Azoarcus sp. KH32C: one gene and its partners. The main gene of each other region encodes a partner of the protein of the gene in region 5 in a complex. Links are inferred from orthologs where the notes say so. Each region holds a gene or a part of one and is shown on either strand. Other genes may lie near its edges. The genes, in order: dinB, holA, dnaX, holB and dnaN.

Region 1 (2,940 bases), 4.6 Mb from region 5 along the record:
CGGCGCGCTGATGCGCCGATAGCCCGGGCGGTCCGCGAGGCCACCCGGGCTCATCCCGGACTTATTTCAGGACGAGACGCGCGTTCAGCTGCTGGACGGGGCGGTTGTTCGGACCGTTCATCGCCTGGGTCAGCGCTTCGACCTGGCTGCGGGCGATCGTCAGCGGTTGCTTCATCACGAGCCAGGTGACGCCTTCGCTGCAGGGCGGCGTGGTCAGCGAGCCGCTGTAGGTGAAGTAGTCGCGATTCTGCGGCAGCAGCGACTTGAGCGCCGGGCCGTCGCCGAATGCGGTGTGCTCGCCCGCGGCCCTCGGTGCCTTGTCCTGCAGCAAGGCGATGGCATCGTTCTTCGCGCCTTCCTCGAGCATCACCGCCACCACGGCCAGGTTGCCGTTGCTGTCCGCGTGCACGAAGTGCGCTTCGGCGGCAAAGCTGCGGCCGGCGATCAGGTTTTCGCTCGGTGTGTGGAAATGCACCTGCTTCAGTTCGTAATGGCGTCCGGCCACGTCGATGCTGCTCCCCGGCGCGAAATTGACCTGCACCGTGTGGCCGTTGTTGAGGATTTCGCGGCTTTCGAGCGTGTAGGAGAAGGCGATCGGAGCGAGTTCGGCCTTGATCGTCGAATCCACATTGATCGGCGACTGGTTCTTGCCGTCGGCGCACATCGCGAAATGAGGTTCGAGTTCGCCCCAGTGTTCGGGACCCGAATGACCCTCGTAGGTCCAGTGGGAGGCATGGCCGGCATGACCGGCGTCGCCGGCGAACGCGCACGATGCGGCGGATAGGGATAGAAGCAAGGCAAGACGCTTGGCAGACTGCATGTGAACACTCCTTTAGCATAAATACGAAGCGTTCGTATTATGTTGCCCTGCAGCATGGCATTCAACGAGGAATCCGTTTCAGTTTGATACCCGTCAAATTAATTCTTTTTAATGAAACGGGAGGGCGGGTTCAGTCGAAGAGACGGAGATTGACGCCCACGTCGGGGGAGTTGCCGTCCGCCGAGCCGGGCTCTCCCGGACGCAACAGCGAGCCGACGCGTACGCCCAGCAGCCGCAGGCGTTGCTCGAAGCGGATGCGCTTGAGGCAGCTTCGCACCGCGGCGAGGATCGCGGCCGCATCGTCGGTGGCCGCATCGAGCGTCACGTCGCGGGTGACTGTGCGGAAGTCCGCATAGCGCAACTTGACCCCGATCGTGCGGCCGGCGTAGCCCTTGCGCGTGAGGTCGCCCGCGACGCGCTCGCACAGCTTGACGAGGATCGCCGTCAATTCATCGCGGTTGGCGCGCACATCGAGGTCGCGCTCGAAAGTCGTTTCGCGGCTGATGGACTTCGGTTCGCGTTCGGTGACGACCGGGCGCTCGTCGCGCCCATGCGCGGCCTCGTGCAGCCAGCGGCCGTAGTGCTGACCGAATTCGCCGACCAGGAAGTCGGGCGCGGCCGCGGCGAGTTCGCCAATGGTGTGGATGCCGAGCGCCTCGAGGCGTTCGTTTGCACGCGGGCCGATGCCGTTGATCTTGCGCGCGGGCAGCGGCCAGATGCGGGTGGGGATGTCGGCCTCATCGATGACGGTGAGGCCGTCGGGCTTCTGCAGGTCGGAGGCGATCTTCGACAGCAGTTTGTTCGGCGTGATGCCGATCGAGCAGGAGAGCCCGGTCGCGGTGCGCACCGCGTCCTTGATGCGTTGTGCGAGCTCGACGGTTTCGCCGGCGACTTCGGTCAGATCGATGTAGATCTCGTCGATGCCGCGGTCTTCGATGTGGGGCGCGATCTCGGCGACGGCGGCCTTGAAGAGGCGGGAGTAGCGGATGTAGTCGTCGAAGTTCGCCGGTAGCAGGATCGCGTCGGGGGCGAGCGCGGCAGCCTTCATCAGGCCCATGCCGGAATGCACGCCGAGCGCCCGTGCGGCGTAGCTCGCGGTCGTCGCGACGCCGCGGCCGACGTAGTCGCGCAGGTGGGGGAAGCCTTCTTCCGGCGACAGCATTCCGCGCCGGCCGCCGACGACGACGGGCTGGCCGGTGAGTTGCGGGTAGCGCAGCAGTTCGACGGACGCGTAGAAGGCGTCCATGTCGAGGTGGGCGATGCGGCGTTGCATGGGGCGGGTCAGTAGAGGCGGCGGACCTGCCAGCCGTCGTCCTGCAGTAGCTTGAGCATGCCTTTTTCGCCATAGAGGTGCAGGGCGCCCACAGCGGCGAAGGTGTGGCCGCGGCGCAGGTGGGCCTGCAGGCGGTAGGCCATTGTGACGCTGCGGTCCTCGATGATCTTTTTTTCGAAGACGGCGAAGTGGCGCCGTTCTTCGGTGCTTGTGCCAGCGTTGCGGCGCGCGAGCGTCGTCAGTTCGGCGAGATTGCGGCGGAGGTAGGCGCGGATGCTGTCTTCGAGTTCGTCGTGCAGCGCGTCGTAGCGTTCGAGGGCGACTGTGAGCAGTGCGAGTTGGGTGTCTTCGGGCAGGTCGTCGAAGACGGCGATCTGTTCTTCGACGCTGTCGAGTTCTTCGATGCGCATGTTGGCGTAACGGGCGCGGACGTAGAGCGAGATGTCGAGGCTTTCGCCGCCGTCGATCGCGGCGGCGGTGGCAAGCAGCAGGGCCGCCCAAGGCTTGAGGCGGTCGAGGCGCTCTTGGCTGAGTCCGCGCTGGACGAGCCGGGATTCGAGCGCGGCGTAGGCGGATGGCGAGAGCAGTCGCGACAGGCGGGCGCCGTTTTCGAGCTGGCTGGCTTCGTTGAAGCGTTGTGCGACGGCTTCGTCCGGGTAGAGCTCGAGCGCGAAGGTGCGCGAGTTGGAGAAGGCCTTGGAGACTGCGGGCGGCAGCTTCAGCACGCGGGGATCGGCGATGTGCATGGTGCCGAAGAGGTAGCTCGGCGCGATGCCGGGACGGCTGATTTCCCACAGCAGGCCATGCTCGAAGGGGGCTGCGTGCGCATTGCAGACGAGCAGGACGA
Region 2 (2,955 bases), 1.4 Mb from region 5 along the record:
GCGAGCGATTCCGGGCAGCAGCGCATTTCGACGTGCTTGGCCGCCAGCATGCGTCCGATCTCGGGCAGGAAGCGTTTGGCGACGGCACGGTCGATCAAGAGCGACTCGGCGGTATTGCAGGTGCCGTAGCGTTGTGTCTTGGCGTTTTCGACGATCGGAGTGATCTTGTCCGGATCGGCCTGGGTTTCGACGTAGACGTGGCAGTTGCCGTCCAGGTGCTTGATGACCGGCACGCGCGCTTCGCGCGAGATGCGTTCGATCAGGCCCTTGCCGCCACGCGGGACGATCACGTCAACGTACTCGGGCATCGTGATCAGATGGCCGACGGCGGCGCGGTCGGTGGTGTCCACGACCTGCACGGCGGCTTCGGGCAGGCCCGCGGCTGCGAGGCCGCTCCGGACGCAGGCCGCGATCGCCTGGTTGCAGTGCAGGGCTTCCTTGCCTCCGCGCAGGATCGCGGCGTTGCCGGACTTGAGGCAGAGCGCTGCCGCATCGGCCGTCACGTTCGGGCGGGCCTCGTAGATGATGCCGATGACGCCGAGCGGTACGCGCATCTTGCCGACTTCGATGCCGGATGGACGGCGCTTGACGTCCGTGATTTCGCCGACCGGATCGGGCAGGGCGGCGATCTGTTCGAGGCCGGCGGCCATCGCTTCGATGCCCGTCGCGCTGAGGGTCAGGCGGTCGATCATCGCCGGTTCGAGTCCGGCAGCACGGGCTTCTTCGAGGTCGCGGGCGTTGGCGGCCAGAAGTTCGGCGCTGCGCTCGCGGATCGCAGCAGCCATCGCGAGCAACGCGCGGTTCTTGTCGGCGGTCGATGCCGCCGCCAGTTGGCGCGACGCGGCGCGGGCCTGGCGGCCCAAGGTCTGCATGTATTCCTGGATATCCATGAGCGTTCGGTGTTGCGAATCAAAAGACGATTAAAACATCGAACGTGCCTTCGCGGCCAGTGGGCAGTGCGGAAGGGATGGCGCGAAGCTGTGACGCGTCGCTACGGCAGCGGTCAGCGTCGCGAGAGGCGCAAGGCGAGTTGCTGGAACTCGTCCCAGACGTCGCCGGCGGTAAGTCCTTTGATGATGCGATCGATCTTTGCCGCGTGCAGCAGGGCCGCGCGCAGGGCCGCAGGCTGAAGTCGCGGCAGCGCGCGCTGGATGGCCTGGCGGCGCCGTTCGTCGAAGATCCGCTCCGCCTTCATCAGCGCTGTCAGTTGTTGGCCGGCCGCGACACCTGTGCTGAGTGAGGCGAGGGTGCGGATTTCGTTGGCGAGCGCCCACAGCACCAGTGGCGGCGCGGCGCCTTCGCCTTGTAGGCCTTCGAGCAGTCGAACGCAGCGCGACGGGTCCCCCTCGAGGACGGCGTGACGGAGTTTGTCGATGTCGTAGCGCGCGACGTTCAGCACCGCGTCCTGCACGTCCTCAAGGCTCAGCCTGCCTTCCTCGTGCAACAGTCCGAGTTTGAGAATTTCCTGGTGTGCGGCGAGCAGGTTGCCTTCGACGTGATCGGCGATGAAGGCGAGCGCTTCGGGCGCCGCGCTCTGCTTCTGACGCGCGAGTCGTGCGCCGATCCATTCCGGCAAGCGTTCGCGTTCAGGGGCATTGAGTTCGACTGCAATCCCGGCTTCGGATAGCGCCGTGAACCAAGCCGCCTTGCGGGCCGCCCAGTCGAGTTCCGGTAGTGTGATCAGTGTGACGACGCCGTCGGTCGCGTTGCGTGCGTGGCGTTGCAGCGCGTCGCCGCCGTCCCGTCCGGGTTTTCCGTTGGGGATGCGGAGGTCGATTAGCTTCGAACCGCCGAACAGCGAAAAATTGCCGGCGGCGGCATTCAGTGCATCCCACTTGAAGCCTTGTCCGACAACCAGCGTTTCCCGCTCCGTGTAACCCTGGCGACGAGCCGCGGCACGTATGAGGTCCGCGGCTTCGAGCACCAGGAGCGGCTCGTTGCCATGCAGCAGGTAGAGCGGGGCGAGCGGTTTCTCGAGGATTCCTGGCAGCTGGTCCGGGCGCAGGATCACGACTTGACGGCGGCCAGGCGCCGCACCAACTGCTCGACCAGGTCGCCCTGCATGTCGTTGTATAGCAGCGCCTCTTCCTGTTCCTTCGCCAGCACCTGCGAGTCGTCGAAATTGTATTCGCGTTTCGCGGTGATGACCGTTGGGGCAATTCGCTCCGCGCCGGAGCGGTCGACGAGCCGGAAGGCGATCGAGTAGGTCAGTTCATACTCGCGGACCTTGCCGGCGCCGGTCAGCGTCAGGATGTCGCGGTGGCGTTCGTTGCGCAGGATTTCGAGACGCACGTCGGCTCTTGCCGGATCGTCTTCGACGCTGGTGCTGCCGCTGGCGCGAATCCGGCGCCGCAACGCCGCACCCAGGTCACTCTGGGTGCTTACACCTAAGTAGATGCTCGAAAACGCCAGCGGCCGTGGGCCGCGCAGCTGGAAGCCGCAGCCGGAGAGCGCTCCGGCTGTCGCGAGGGCGGCGAGTGCAGCGAGCGTGCGGCGACGCGAACGGCTGTGGGACATCCGGAGCTTCCTCAGACGACGATATTGACGAGCCGGCCCGGCACGACCACGACCTTGCGCGGCGGCTTGCCTTCCATGAATTTCACGGCGGCTTCCGAGGCCAGCGCGAGGGCTTCGATCTGCGAGGTCGGCGCGTCGGCGGCGACCTTCACGCTGCCGCGGAGCTTGCCGTTCACCTGCACGACGAGTTCGATCTCGTCCTGCTTGAGCGCGCTCTCCGACGGCTCCGGCCAGGCGGCCTGCAGCAGGTCGCCGGCGAAACCACACTCGCTCCATAGCGCATGCGCGACGTGTGGCGTGATCGGTGCGAGCAGGCGCAGCAGGATCGACAGACCCTCTTCGACAACTTCCGCGTGGGCCGCGGCATCGTCGCGCGCGGCCTTTTCGAGGGCGTTGAGGATCTTCATCGCCGCCGAAACGACGGTGTTGAACTGATGC
Region 3 (2,980 bases), 930 kb from region 5 along the record:
CGCAATGGCGCAGCACTTCGAGCGCGTGGCCCAGCACCTGCGCGAGGCGTTGCGCCCCGCGCTGGTCGCGCTGCAGGAGGTGGTAGGCCATCCGCTGGGCGGATTTGGGCCCCACCCCGGGCAGCACGCGCAAGGCCTCGATCAGTTCGTCGAGGCTGGAAGGAGATGACATCGGATCAGAAGGGCAGCTTCATTCCGGGCGGCAGGTTGAGGCCCGAGGTGAAGCCGGCCATCTTCTCCTGGGTCGTCGTCTCGACGCGGCGCACGGCGTCGTTCACGGCCGCGGCGACGAGGTCCTCGAGCATCTCCTTGTCGTCCATCACGGACGGGTCGATGCTGACACGACGAACGTCGTATTTGCATGTCATTTGCACCTTGACCATGCCGGCGCCCGATTGTCCTTCGACTTCGATGCTGCCGAGCTGGTCCTGCATCTTCTTCATGTTTTCCTGCATCTGCTGGGCCTGCTTCATCAGGCCAGCGATTCCGCCCTTCATCATGGTCAGATCTCCAAAAAAATTGGCTTAGAGAGGTTTGACCGACGCTTCCACGAGGGTTGCATCGAATCGTTCAATCAGTTCGCGTACGAAAGGATCGCGCTCGAGCGCCGCGACCGCCTCGGCGTGGCGCACGCGCCGCTCGGCCTCGTCGCGCTGGGCGGGGGTTTCGCCGGCAATGGCGCCAACCTGCACGCGCAGCTTCAGCGGCTGCCCGCAATGGGCGACGAGGATATCCTGCAGCCGGTCGACGAGGCCGGGGTTCATGCTCAACAGGTGCCGGTGCGCCTCGGAAAGACGCAGCTCGAGCACGCCGTCGACGAATCCCAGCCATTCGCAGTGCTGGGAGAATTCGCGCACCATGCCGCCCAGCCCCAATGCGCGCAGGGTGTCGTGCCATTGCCCGGCCGCGAGGCCCGCCAGGGCGTCGGGACTCGCCGCGCCGGCGGGAGTAGTCCCTTCGCTCGCGGGCGGCGACTCGATCGGAGCCTGCGGAGCGCTCGCCGGAGCAGACTGCGGCGCCGGCTCGATGATCCGTGCAGCCGGGGCGACGGTTTCGGCGACGATGGCCGCCGGAGCAGCGGCAACCGGGGCCGGGCGCGACTGTGCGGCGGCAGCATGGCCGAATTGGGCCTCAGGGGGCAGGTCTTCCCACGGCGGGATCGACGAGGCGGGTTCGCTGCGCGCCTCGGCTCGTCCGGCGGCGGGCGCCGATGGGGCAGACGGGGCCGGCTCGACTTCCGCCCGACGCGGTGCCGGAGCGGCCTCACTGCGATTCTGGGCCGGCGCGGCCGGAACGACAGGCGCGGGCTCGGGGCGTTGAGCCGCGGGTGCAGGACGGGCGGGGACCGGGCCACGGGCTGCGCTCCCGCCACCACCGGCCGCGGCGGGACTTCCCAGCGCCGGGGGCTGTTCGGGGCGGAAGGCATGCAGGCGCAGCAGCGTCATCGTGAAGCCGGCGTACTCGTCAGGCGCGAGCGGCAGCTCGTCGCGGCCGTGAATCGCGATCTGATAGGCGAGCTGCAGGAATTCCGGGTCGAAGGCTTCGGTATAGGGCGCGAGACGCTGGCGTTCGGCATCGTCGCCGATCGCAGCCGGCGCGAATTGCGCGAGGGCGACGCGATTGAACAGCGACGCGAGGGCCTGCAAGGCGGCGTCGAAGGAGAGGCTGCGCGTTTCCATGCGGTCGGCGACCGCGAGCAAGGCGGTGACGTCGCCGGCGGCGAGCGCGTCGAGGACGGCATACAGGTGGTCGTCGCCGACCGTGCCGAGCATGTGCGTGACCTGCTCTTCCTCGACCTTGCCGGAACCGTGGGCGATGGCTTGGTCCAGGAGCGACAGCGCGTCGCGCATCGAGCCGCACGCCGCCTTGGCGAGATGACGCAGCGCCGATGCCTCGAACGGAACGTCTTCGGCCTGGAGGATGCGCGACAGGTGATCGACGATGTGGCCCTGCGGCATCTGCTTGAGGTTGAACTGCAGGCAGCGTGACAGGACGGTGACCGGGATCTTCTGCGGATCGGTCGTCGCGAGGATGAATTTGACGTGCTCGGGCGGCTCTTCGAGGGTCTTCAGCATGGCGTTGAAGGCATGCCCGGTGAGCATATGCACTTCGTCGATCATGTAGACCTTGTAGCGGCCTTGCACCGGCGCGTAGACGGCCTTGTCGAGCAGTGCCGCCATGTCCTCGACGCCGCGGTTCGAGGCCGCGTCCATCTCGACGTAGTCGGGGAAGCGGTCGGCGTCGATGGCGGTGCATGCGGAGCATTTGCCGCAGGGTTCGGCGGTGATGCCGGTCTCGCAGTTGAGCGCCTTGGCGAGGATGCGCGAGATCGTGGTCTTGCCGACCCCGCGAGTCCCGGTGAATAGCCAGGCGTGATGCAGACGGCCCGTCGCAAGCGCATGACTGAGCGCCCGTACGACGTGCTCCTGACCGACCAGCGTGGCAAAGCTCCTGGGCCGCCACTTGCGCGCGAGAACCTGATAACTCATGGCGGGATTCTAGCAGAGCGCCCCCGGCTGCCCGGATGAATTCGTCTGCACCGGTCACTTCGGCCTCGCCGCTATTGTGGCTGACCGATCTGCAGGTAGTAGCGCATCTCACCCAGCTCGGGCAGGTAACTGGCGCCGAGATACAAGGGGCCGAGCACGGTGTCGGCGCCAAGGAAGAGCGACATCGCGCGCCGCCGCCCGGGGTTCGGCGTCAGCGAGGCGCCGTAGTTGCGCACGTCAGCCCATTCGGCGGTCGCACCGGCATAGACGCCGCGACCGACCGAATCCGGCAGGCGGGTGATGAGACGGTAGTAGGCGGCGCTGGCGAGTGCGACCTGGTCGCCGGCGATTTCGCCGTAGCGGTAGCCGGTCAGGCGGAAGGGCCCGCCCAGCTGGGTGCGGCCGACTTCCGGCAGATCACGGTCAGGGCTGCCGGTGAAGAAACCGTGCAGGCGCAGGACGTTGGCGCCGAGAGACATCGCCCCGTCGCC
Region 4 (3,022 bases), 3.2 Mb from region 5 along the record:
GTGAGTCCGTCTCGATCAGCAGGCGGTCAAGCGGCACGAAGCGGGCGACCTCCTTGAGGTCACGCGCGCTCTTGAACGTGACGATTCCGGAGAAGGAGATGTAGAAGCCGAGGTCGAGGGCCGCCTCCGCGACTTCACGCGACTCGGTGAAGCAATGCATTACACCACCCGCCTCGCCGGCACCTTCCTCGCGCATCACGCGCAGCGTGTCCTCGGCGGCCGAGCGCGTGTGGACGATCAGGGGTTTGCCGCAGGCGCGAGCCGCCCGGATATGGGTGCGAAAGCGCTCGCGCTGCCATTCCGGCGCGTCCTTCTGCCAGTAGTAGTCGAGCCCTGTCTCGCCGATCGCGACGATCTTCGGGTGTTCGGCAAGCGCCAGCAGGCGCTCGACGTCAGGCTCCTCGACGCCGTCGTTGTCGGGATGCACACCGACGGAAGCCGAGAGATTCGGGTGCCGCTCGGCGAGCGCAAGCACGCGCGGGAAGTCTTCCAGCTTCACGGCCACGCACAAGGCGTGGCCGACGCGCTTGGCCGCCATCGCGGCGAGAACGGCGTCCTCGCGCGCGGCGAGATCCGGAAAGTCCAGATGGCAGTGCGAATCTACGAACATCGGTCAATCAGAGGGTATGCGTGGGACGATTGGAGCCGAGGTGACCGGCAAGGATCTGTTCGATGCGATGCCGCAGCGCCTTGCCGGATTCATCAGAGCTGAAGTGCACGCCGATGCCTTGCGTCCGCCCGCCCTGCGCACCGTGCGGCGTGACCCACACGACAGTCGCGGCGACGGGATGCTTGGTCGGGTCGTCCATCAACTGTAGCAGCATAAAGACTTCGTCGCCGAGCGTATGCACGCGTGGCGTCGGCACGAAGATGCCGCCGTTGGCGAGGAACGGCATGTAGGCCGCATAGAGCGCGGACTTCGAGTTGATGTTCAGCGACAGCACGCTCGGGCGTGCGACGCTCGGCTTGGGGGCTTCGCTCATCGGCGGGATCCGGTCAGGGCGCGTGCATAGCGCAGCAACATATCCTCGAGCATCAGCCTGGCGTTGAGCGGATGCTGCGATACCCGGCGAATCCGGGAGACTTCATTGTAACAGTTCGTCGCTGCGGCGATGCTGGTGCGCTGAGCAAGCGCGGCGAGCGTCCCTTCCTCGCCCGGGAAATAACGCACCCGGCCACCGAGCCGCAGGCTCGCGAGATCGGTCACCCAGCGCTGCAGCCACTCCACGAGCTGCACCATGCCGAATCCGGCAGCCAACGCTTCCTTCGACTTCAGCCAGCTCTCCCACTGGCCGGCCAGCTTGAGCGGGTCGGTCGCCGGGATCTGAGCGATTTCCTTGACGAAGCGCTTGTGCATCGCGCCCGCCCCGTTCTGTACCAGACGCTGGGCCGCAAGCGGCATGCCGCCGACCAGCGCCAGCAGTTCGCCGTCGATGGCTTCCTGTTTGGCCAGCCATTCCTTCAGCTCGTGCTCGCCCGGGCGGGAAAAGCTCCATTGCTGGCAGCGGCTACGAATCGTCGGCAGCAGCCGACGGGGCGCCGACGAAACGAGCAGGAAGACGCAGCCGGCGGGCGGCTCCTCGAGCAGTTTCAGCAAGGCGTTGGCGGTATAGGCGTTCATCGCCTCGGCGGGATCGACGATGATCACGCGGCGGCTACCCTGGTGCCCGGTGACGGAGAGCGTCTCCTGCAGGTCGCGGATCTGCTCGATGACGATCTGCGTGGACTTTTTCTTTTCGCTGGCGCTGCCCGCGGTCTCACTCCCCTCCCCGCCCTCGCCATCGGCGCCCGCCGCGTCGGCCTCGGGCACGACGGGCAGCAGGTCGGGATGGTTGCCCGAAAGGCGCAACTGGCACTGCGCACAGTGGCCGCACGCATGGCCATCGACACCGGGCGAGGCGCACAGCAGACGGGCGGCGAGCGCGTCGGCGAGCGCGCGCTTGCCGAGCCCCGGGGGGCCGACGAAGAGCAGCGCGTGCGGCAGCCGATCGCCGAGGCCGACCAGGCGCGACCAGCTTTCGGTCAGCCACGGGAGCATCATCGGAACCAGCGCTCCGTGACGATGCGACAGACCTCGGCGCGGATCTCGTCGGGCGCCCGATCGGCGGCGACGACGACGATCCGTTCGGGGGCTTGCCGCGCGCGTTCCAGGTAGGCGGCCCGCACGCGTTCGAAGAAGTCGCGTTGCTCGCGTTCGAAGCGATCGGGATCGACACCGGTGCCCGCGACGCGTCCCGCGGCGATTTCCGGGGCGAGATCGAAGATCAGTGTCAGGTCGGGCTGGAGGTCGGGGTGGACCCATTTTTCCAACGCCGAAAACTTTTCCGGATCCAGCCCTCGGCCGCCGACCTGGTACGCGTAGGTTGCATCGCTGAAACGATCCGATACGACCCATTCGCCGGCGGCCAGCGCCGGCTCGATGCGGGCGGCAAGATGCTCGCGGCGCGCGGCGAACATCAGCAGGGCTTCGGTTTCGAGGTTCATCGGCTCGTGCAGCAGCAGTTGGCGCAAGCGCTCGCCGAGCGGCGTTCCGCCGGGTTCACGCGTCTGCACGACCTTCAGGCCTTGCGCTTCGAGCAGCGCGACGACGGCGGCGATCTGACTGCTCTTGCCGGCTCCGTCGATGCCTTCGAAGGTGATGAATCGTCCGCGTTTCTGGTTCAACTTCCTGGCCCCCGCTGATAACGGCTGACGGCCTTGTTGTGTTCGTCGAGGTTCCTGGAGAACTCGCTGCTGCCGTCGCCGCGCGAGACGAAGTACAGGAAATCGGTCTGTGTCGGACGCACGGCCGCGTTGAGGGCTTCGCGCCCGGGCATCGCGATCGGCGTCGGCGGAAGGCCGGTCCTGGTGTAGGTGTTATAGGGATGGTCGGTTTCGAGGTGCCACTTGCGCAGGCGTCCATCCAGCGCTTCGCCGTAGCCGTAGGCCACGGTCGGATCGGTCTGCAGTTTCATGCCGGCACGCAGACGATTGATAAAGACCGAGGCGACGAGACCGCGATCCTCCGGCCGCCCCGTTTCCT
Region 5 (2,923 bases):
GCTACTACCGCTCGCTCGACCTCCTGCTGATCGACGACATCCAGTTCTTCAACAACAAGAACCGGACGCAGGAAGAGTTCTTCCACGCCTTCAACGCGCTGACCGAGGCGAGGAAGCAGATCGTCATCACCTGCGACACCTACCCGAAGGACATCCAGGGCCTCGAAGACCGCCTGATCTCGCGCTTCGACTGGGGCCTGACGGTGCAGATCGAACCGCCCGAGCTCGAGATGCGCGTCGCGATCCTGCAGAAGAAGGCCGAGGCGCTGCGCGTCGACCTGCACGACGATGTCGCCTTCCTGATCGCGAAGAACCTGCGCTCGAACGTGCGCGAGCTCGAAGGCGCGCTCAACAAGGTCGTCGCCTTCGCGCGCTTCCACGGCCGCGGCATCTCGCTCGAAGTCGCGAAGGAGGCGCTGAAGGACCTCCTCAACGCGCACAACCGCCAGCTCACGATCGAACACATCCAGAAGACGGTCGCCGACTACTACAAGATCAAGATCGCCGACATGCACTCGAAGAAGCGCACGCGCGTGATCGCCCGTCCGCGCCAGGTCGCGATGTGGCTCGCGAAGGAACTCACGCCGATGTCGCTGCCGGCGATCGGCGAAGCCTTCGGCGGACGCGATCACACGACGGTGCTGCACGCCTGCCGCACGATCACCGAGCTGCGCCTCGGCGATCACCAGCTCAACCACGACGTGCACGTCCTCACGCAGGTCCTGCGCGGATGAGCCTGCGAGCTGCGATGCGCCCTGCCTCTGCCTATCTCTCCCCTATTTGTAGACAGCACCTCCTGCACGCGCCGTCCGCGCAACCCGTATAACCCACTCGGAAGACTCTGACGCCATGCTTCTGCTCAACACCAACCGCGACGCGATCCTTGCACCGCTGCAGTCGGTCGCCGGCATTGTCGAAAAGCGCCACACCCTGCCGATCCTGTCGAACGTGCTGATCGAGAAGCGGGGCGACCAGCTCACGATGCTTGCGACGGATATCGAGATCCAGATCCGCACGACGACGGGCGGGCACATCGGTGGCGAGGATGCTTCGATCACGGTTGCGGCGAAGAAGCTGCAGGACATCCTGCGCGCGCTGCCCGCCGGCGAAGTGACGCTGACGCTCGACGACAAGCGCCTGACGGTCAAGGCCGGCCGCAGCCGCTTCGCGCTGCAGACCCTGCCCGCCGCGGACTACCCGCGCATGAACCTGCCCGAAGCCGAGGCGACGCGCTTCACGGTGAGCCAGAAGCAGTTCAAGCGCCAGCTCGCGCAGGTCGCCTACGCGATGGCCCAGCAGGACATCCGCTACTACCTCAACGGCCTGCTGCTGATCGTCGCCGGCACGGAACTCCGGATGGTCGCGACCGACGGCCACCGCCTCGCCTTCGCTGCGAGCGCCCTGCCCGTCGAACTGGCACGCGCCGAAGCGATCCTGCCGCGCAAGACCGTGATGGAACTCGCGCGCCAGCTCGCCGACACCGAAGACCCGGTCGAAGTGATCCTCGCCGGCAACCAGGTCGTGTTCCGCTTCGGCCCGATCGAGCTGGTGTCGAAACTCATCGACGGCAAGTTCCCCGACTACGAGCGCGTGATCCCGCAGAACCATCCGAAGATGATCACCTTCGAACGCGCGCCGCTCCTCGCGACGCTGTCGCGCGTCGCGATCCTGACCAACGACAAGTTCCGCGGCGTGCGCCTCGTGCTCGGCGACGGCAGCCTGAAGATCGCCAGCACCAACGCCGAACAGGAAGAAGCCCAGGAAGAGCTCGAAGTCGATTACCACGGCGATCCGCTCGACATCGGCTTCAACGTCACCTACCTGCTCGACGTGCTCAACAACACCCATGAAGACCATATCGAATGGCGCTTCAACGACGGCAATTCGAGCGCGCTGGTGACGCTCCCGGGCAACGACCAATTCAAGTACGTGGTCATGCCGATGCGAATCTGACGCCGGCCGGCGCACCGCCGGCTGTGTGCCCTCCGCCCCGGGCCCTCCCGGGGCGTGTTCTTTGATGAATCACCCGAGATAGACGATGTCCGAACCGCAAAACCTGCCTCAGTCCGCCCCTGTCCCCGCCGCCGGCTCCGGCGCCTACGACGAATCGAGCATCCAGCAGCTCGAAGGTCTGGAAGCCGTGCGCAAGCGTCCCGGCATGTACATCGGCGACACCTCCGACGGCACCGGCCTGCACCACATGGTGTTCGAGGTCGTCGACAACTCGATCGACGAGGCGCTGGCCGGCCACTGCGACGACATCGTCATCACCATCCACCCCGACAACTCGATCTCCGTGTCCGACAACGGCCGCGGCATCCCGGTCGGCGTGAAGATGGACGACAAGCACGAGCCCAAGCGCTCGGCCGCTGAAATCGTGATGTGCGTGCTGCACGCCGGCGGCAAGTTCAACCAGAACAGCTACAAGGTGTCCGGCGGCCTGCACGGCGTCGGCGTCTCGTGCGTGAACGCGCTATCGAAGTGGCTGCGCCTGACGGTGCGCCGCGACGGCAAGAAGCACTTCATGGAGTTCCACCGCGGCGTGCCGCAGGATCGCGTGATCGACGTCGTCGACGGCATCGAGGTGAGCCCGCTGAAGGTCCTCGGCGAGACGAGCAAGCGCGGCACCGAGGTGCATTACCTCGCCGACGAGGAAATCTTCGGCACCATCGAATACCACTACGACATCCTCGCAAAGCGCCTGCGCGAGCTTTCGTTCCTCAACAACGGCGTCAAGATCCGCCTCATCGACCAGCGCTTCGGCAAGGAGGAGGACTTCGCCTTCGCCGGCGGCGTGAAGGGCTTCGTCGAATACATCAACCGCACCAAGAGCGTGCTGCATCCGACCGTGTTCTACGCCGAAGGCACCACGCGCATCCCGACCGGCCACGGCCACGACGCCGAGCTGGGCGTCGAGGTCGCG

What was found.
Region 1: the proteins of dnaN (region 5) and dinB are in contact, whole or in part, in a solved structure (PDB 1OK7), measured with the Escherichia coli proteins. The link is inferred for Azoarcus sp. KH32C from one-to-one orthologs.
Region 2: the proteins of dnaN (region 5) and holA are in contact, whole or in part, in a cryo-EM structure (PDB 8GIZ), measured with the Escherichia coli proteins. The link is inferred for Azoarcus sp. KH32C from one-to-one orthologs.
Region 3: the proteins of dnaN (region 5) and dnaX are in contact, whole or in part, in a cryo-EM structure (PDB 8GIZ), measured with the Escherichia coli proteins. The link is inferred for Azoarcus sp. KH32C from one-to-one orthologs.
Region 4: the proteins of dnaN (region 5) and holB are in contact, whole or in part, in a cryo-EM structure (PDB 8GIZ), measured with the Escherichia coli proteins. The link is inferred for Azoarcus sp. KH32C from one-to-one orthologs.

Annotation. Positions count from the first base shown.
Region 1 is NC_020516.1:4,597,344-4,600,283, reverse strand. What follows is about bases 23-2,940. They hold dinB (DNA polymerase IV), read right to left. Parts: upstream 2,094-2,940; coding sequence 951-2,093; downstream 23-950. Other genes in these bases: AZKH_RS20675 (TraB/GumN family protein), read right to left, coding at 2,102-2,940; AZKH_RS20685 (carbonic anhydrase), read right to left, coding at 62-820. Also shown: AZKH_RS20690 (YdgA family protein), read left to right, coding at 1-11. UniProt on the Escherichia coli protein: Poorly processive, error-prone DNA polymerase involved in translesion repair and untargeted mutagenesis. Copies undamaged DNA at stalled replication forks, which arise in vivo from mismatched or misaligned primer ends.
Region 2 is NC_020516.1:1,396,444-1,399,398, forward strand. What follows is about bases 8-2,940. They hold holA (DNA polymerase III subunit delta), read right to left. Parts: upstream 2,012-2,940; coding sequence 1,004-2,011; downstream 8-1,003. Other genes in these bases: AZKH_RS06255 (glutamate-5-semialdehyde dehydrogenase), read right to left, coding at 8-890; lptE (LPS assembly lipoprotein LptE), read right to left, coding at 2,008-2,517; leuS (leucine--tRNA ligase), read right to left, coding at 2,529-2,940. Also shown: more of AZKH_RS06255, read right to left, coding at 1-7; more of leuS, read right to left, coding at 2,941-2,955. UniProt on the Escherichia coli protein: Part of the beta sliding clamp loading complex, which hydrolyzes ATP to load the beta clamp onto primed DNA to form the DNA replication pre-initiation complex.
Region 3 is NC_020516.1:928,838-931,817, reverse strand. Bases 8-2,965 are described here. They hold dnaX (DNA polymerase III subunit gamma/tau), read right to left. Parts: upstream 2,490-2,965; coding sequence 525-2,489; downstream 8-524. Other genes in these bases: AZKH_RS04210 (patatin-like phospholipase family protein), read right to left, coding at 2,561-2,965; AZKH_RS04220 (YbaB/EbfC family nucleoid-associated protein), read right to left, coding at 177-500; recR (recombination mediator RecR), read right to left, coding at 8-172. In the rest of the region: more of recR, read right to left, coding at 1-7; more of AZKH_RS04210, read right to left, coding at 2,966-2,980. UniProt on the Escherichia coli protein: Part of the beta sliding clamp loading complex, which hydrolyzes ATP to load the beta clamp onto primed DNA to form the DNA replication pre-initiation complex.
Region 4 is NC_020516.1:3,241,305-3,244,326, forward strand. The notes cover bases 11-3,010. They hold holB (DNA polymerase III subunit delta'), read right to left. Parts: upstream 2,042-3,010; coding sequence 980-2,041; downstream 11-979. Other genes in these bases: AZKH_RS14255 (TatD family hydrolase), read right to left, coding at 11-610; AZKH_RS14260 (PilZ domain-containing protein), read right to left, coding at 618-983; tmk (dTMP kinase), read right to left, coding at 2,038-2,664; mltG (endolytic transglycosylase MltG), read right to left, coding at 2,661-3,010. Outside these bases: more of AZKH_RS14255, read right to left, coding at 1-10; more of mltG, read right to left, coding at 3,011-3,022. UniProt on the Escherichia coli protein: Part of the beta sliding clamp loading complex, which hydrolyzes ATP to load the beta clamp onto primed DNA to form the DNA replication pre-initiation complex.
Region 5 is NC_020516.1:1,022-3,944, forward strand. What follows is about bases 1-2,901. They hold dnaN (DNA polymerase III subunit beta), read left to right. Parts: upstream 1-849; coding sequence 850-1,953; downstream 1,954-2,901. Other genes in these bases: dnaA (chromosomal replication initiator protein DnaA), read left to right, coding at 1-734; gyrB (DNA topoisomerase (ATP-hydrolyzing) subunit B), read left to right, coding at 2,039-2,901. In the rest of the region: more of gyrB, read left to right, coding at 2,902-2,923. UniProt on the Escherichia coli protein: Confers DNA tethering and processivity to DNA polymerases and other proteins. Acts as a clamp, forming a ring around DNA (a reaction catalyzed by the clamp-loading complex) which diffuses in an ATP-independent manner freely and bidirectionally along dsDNA.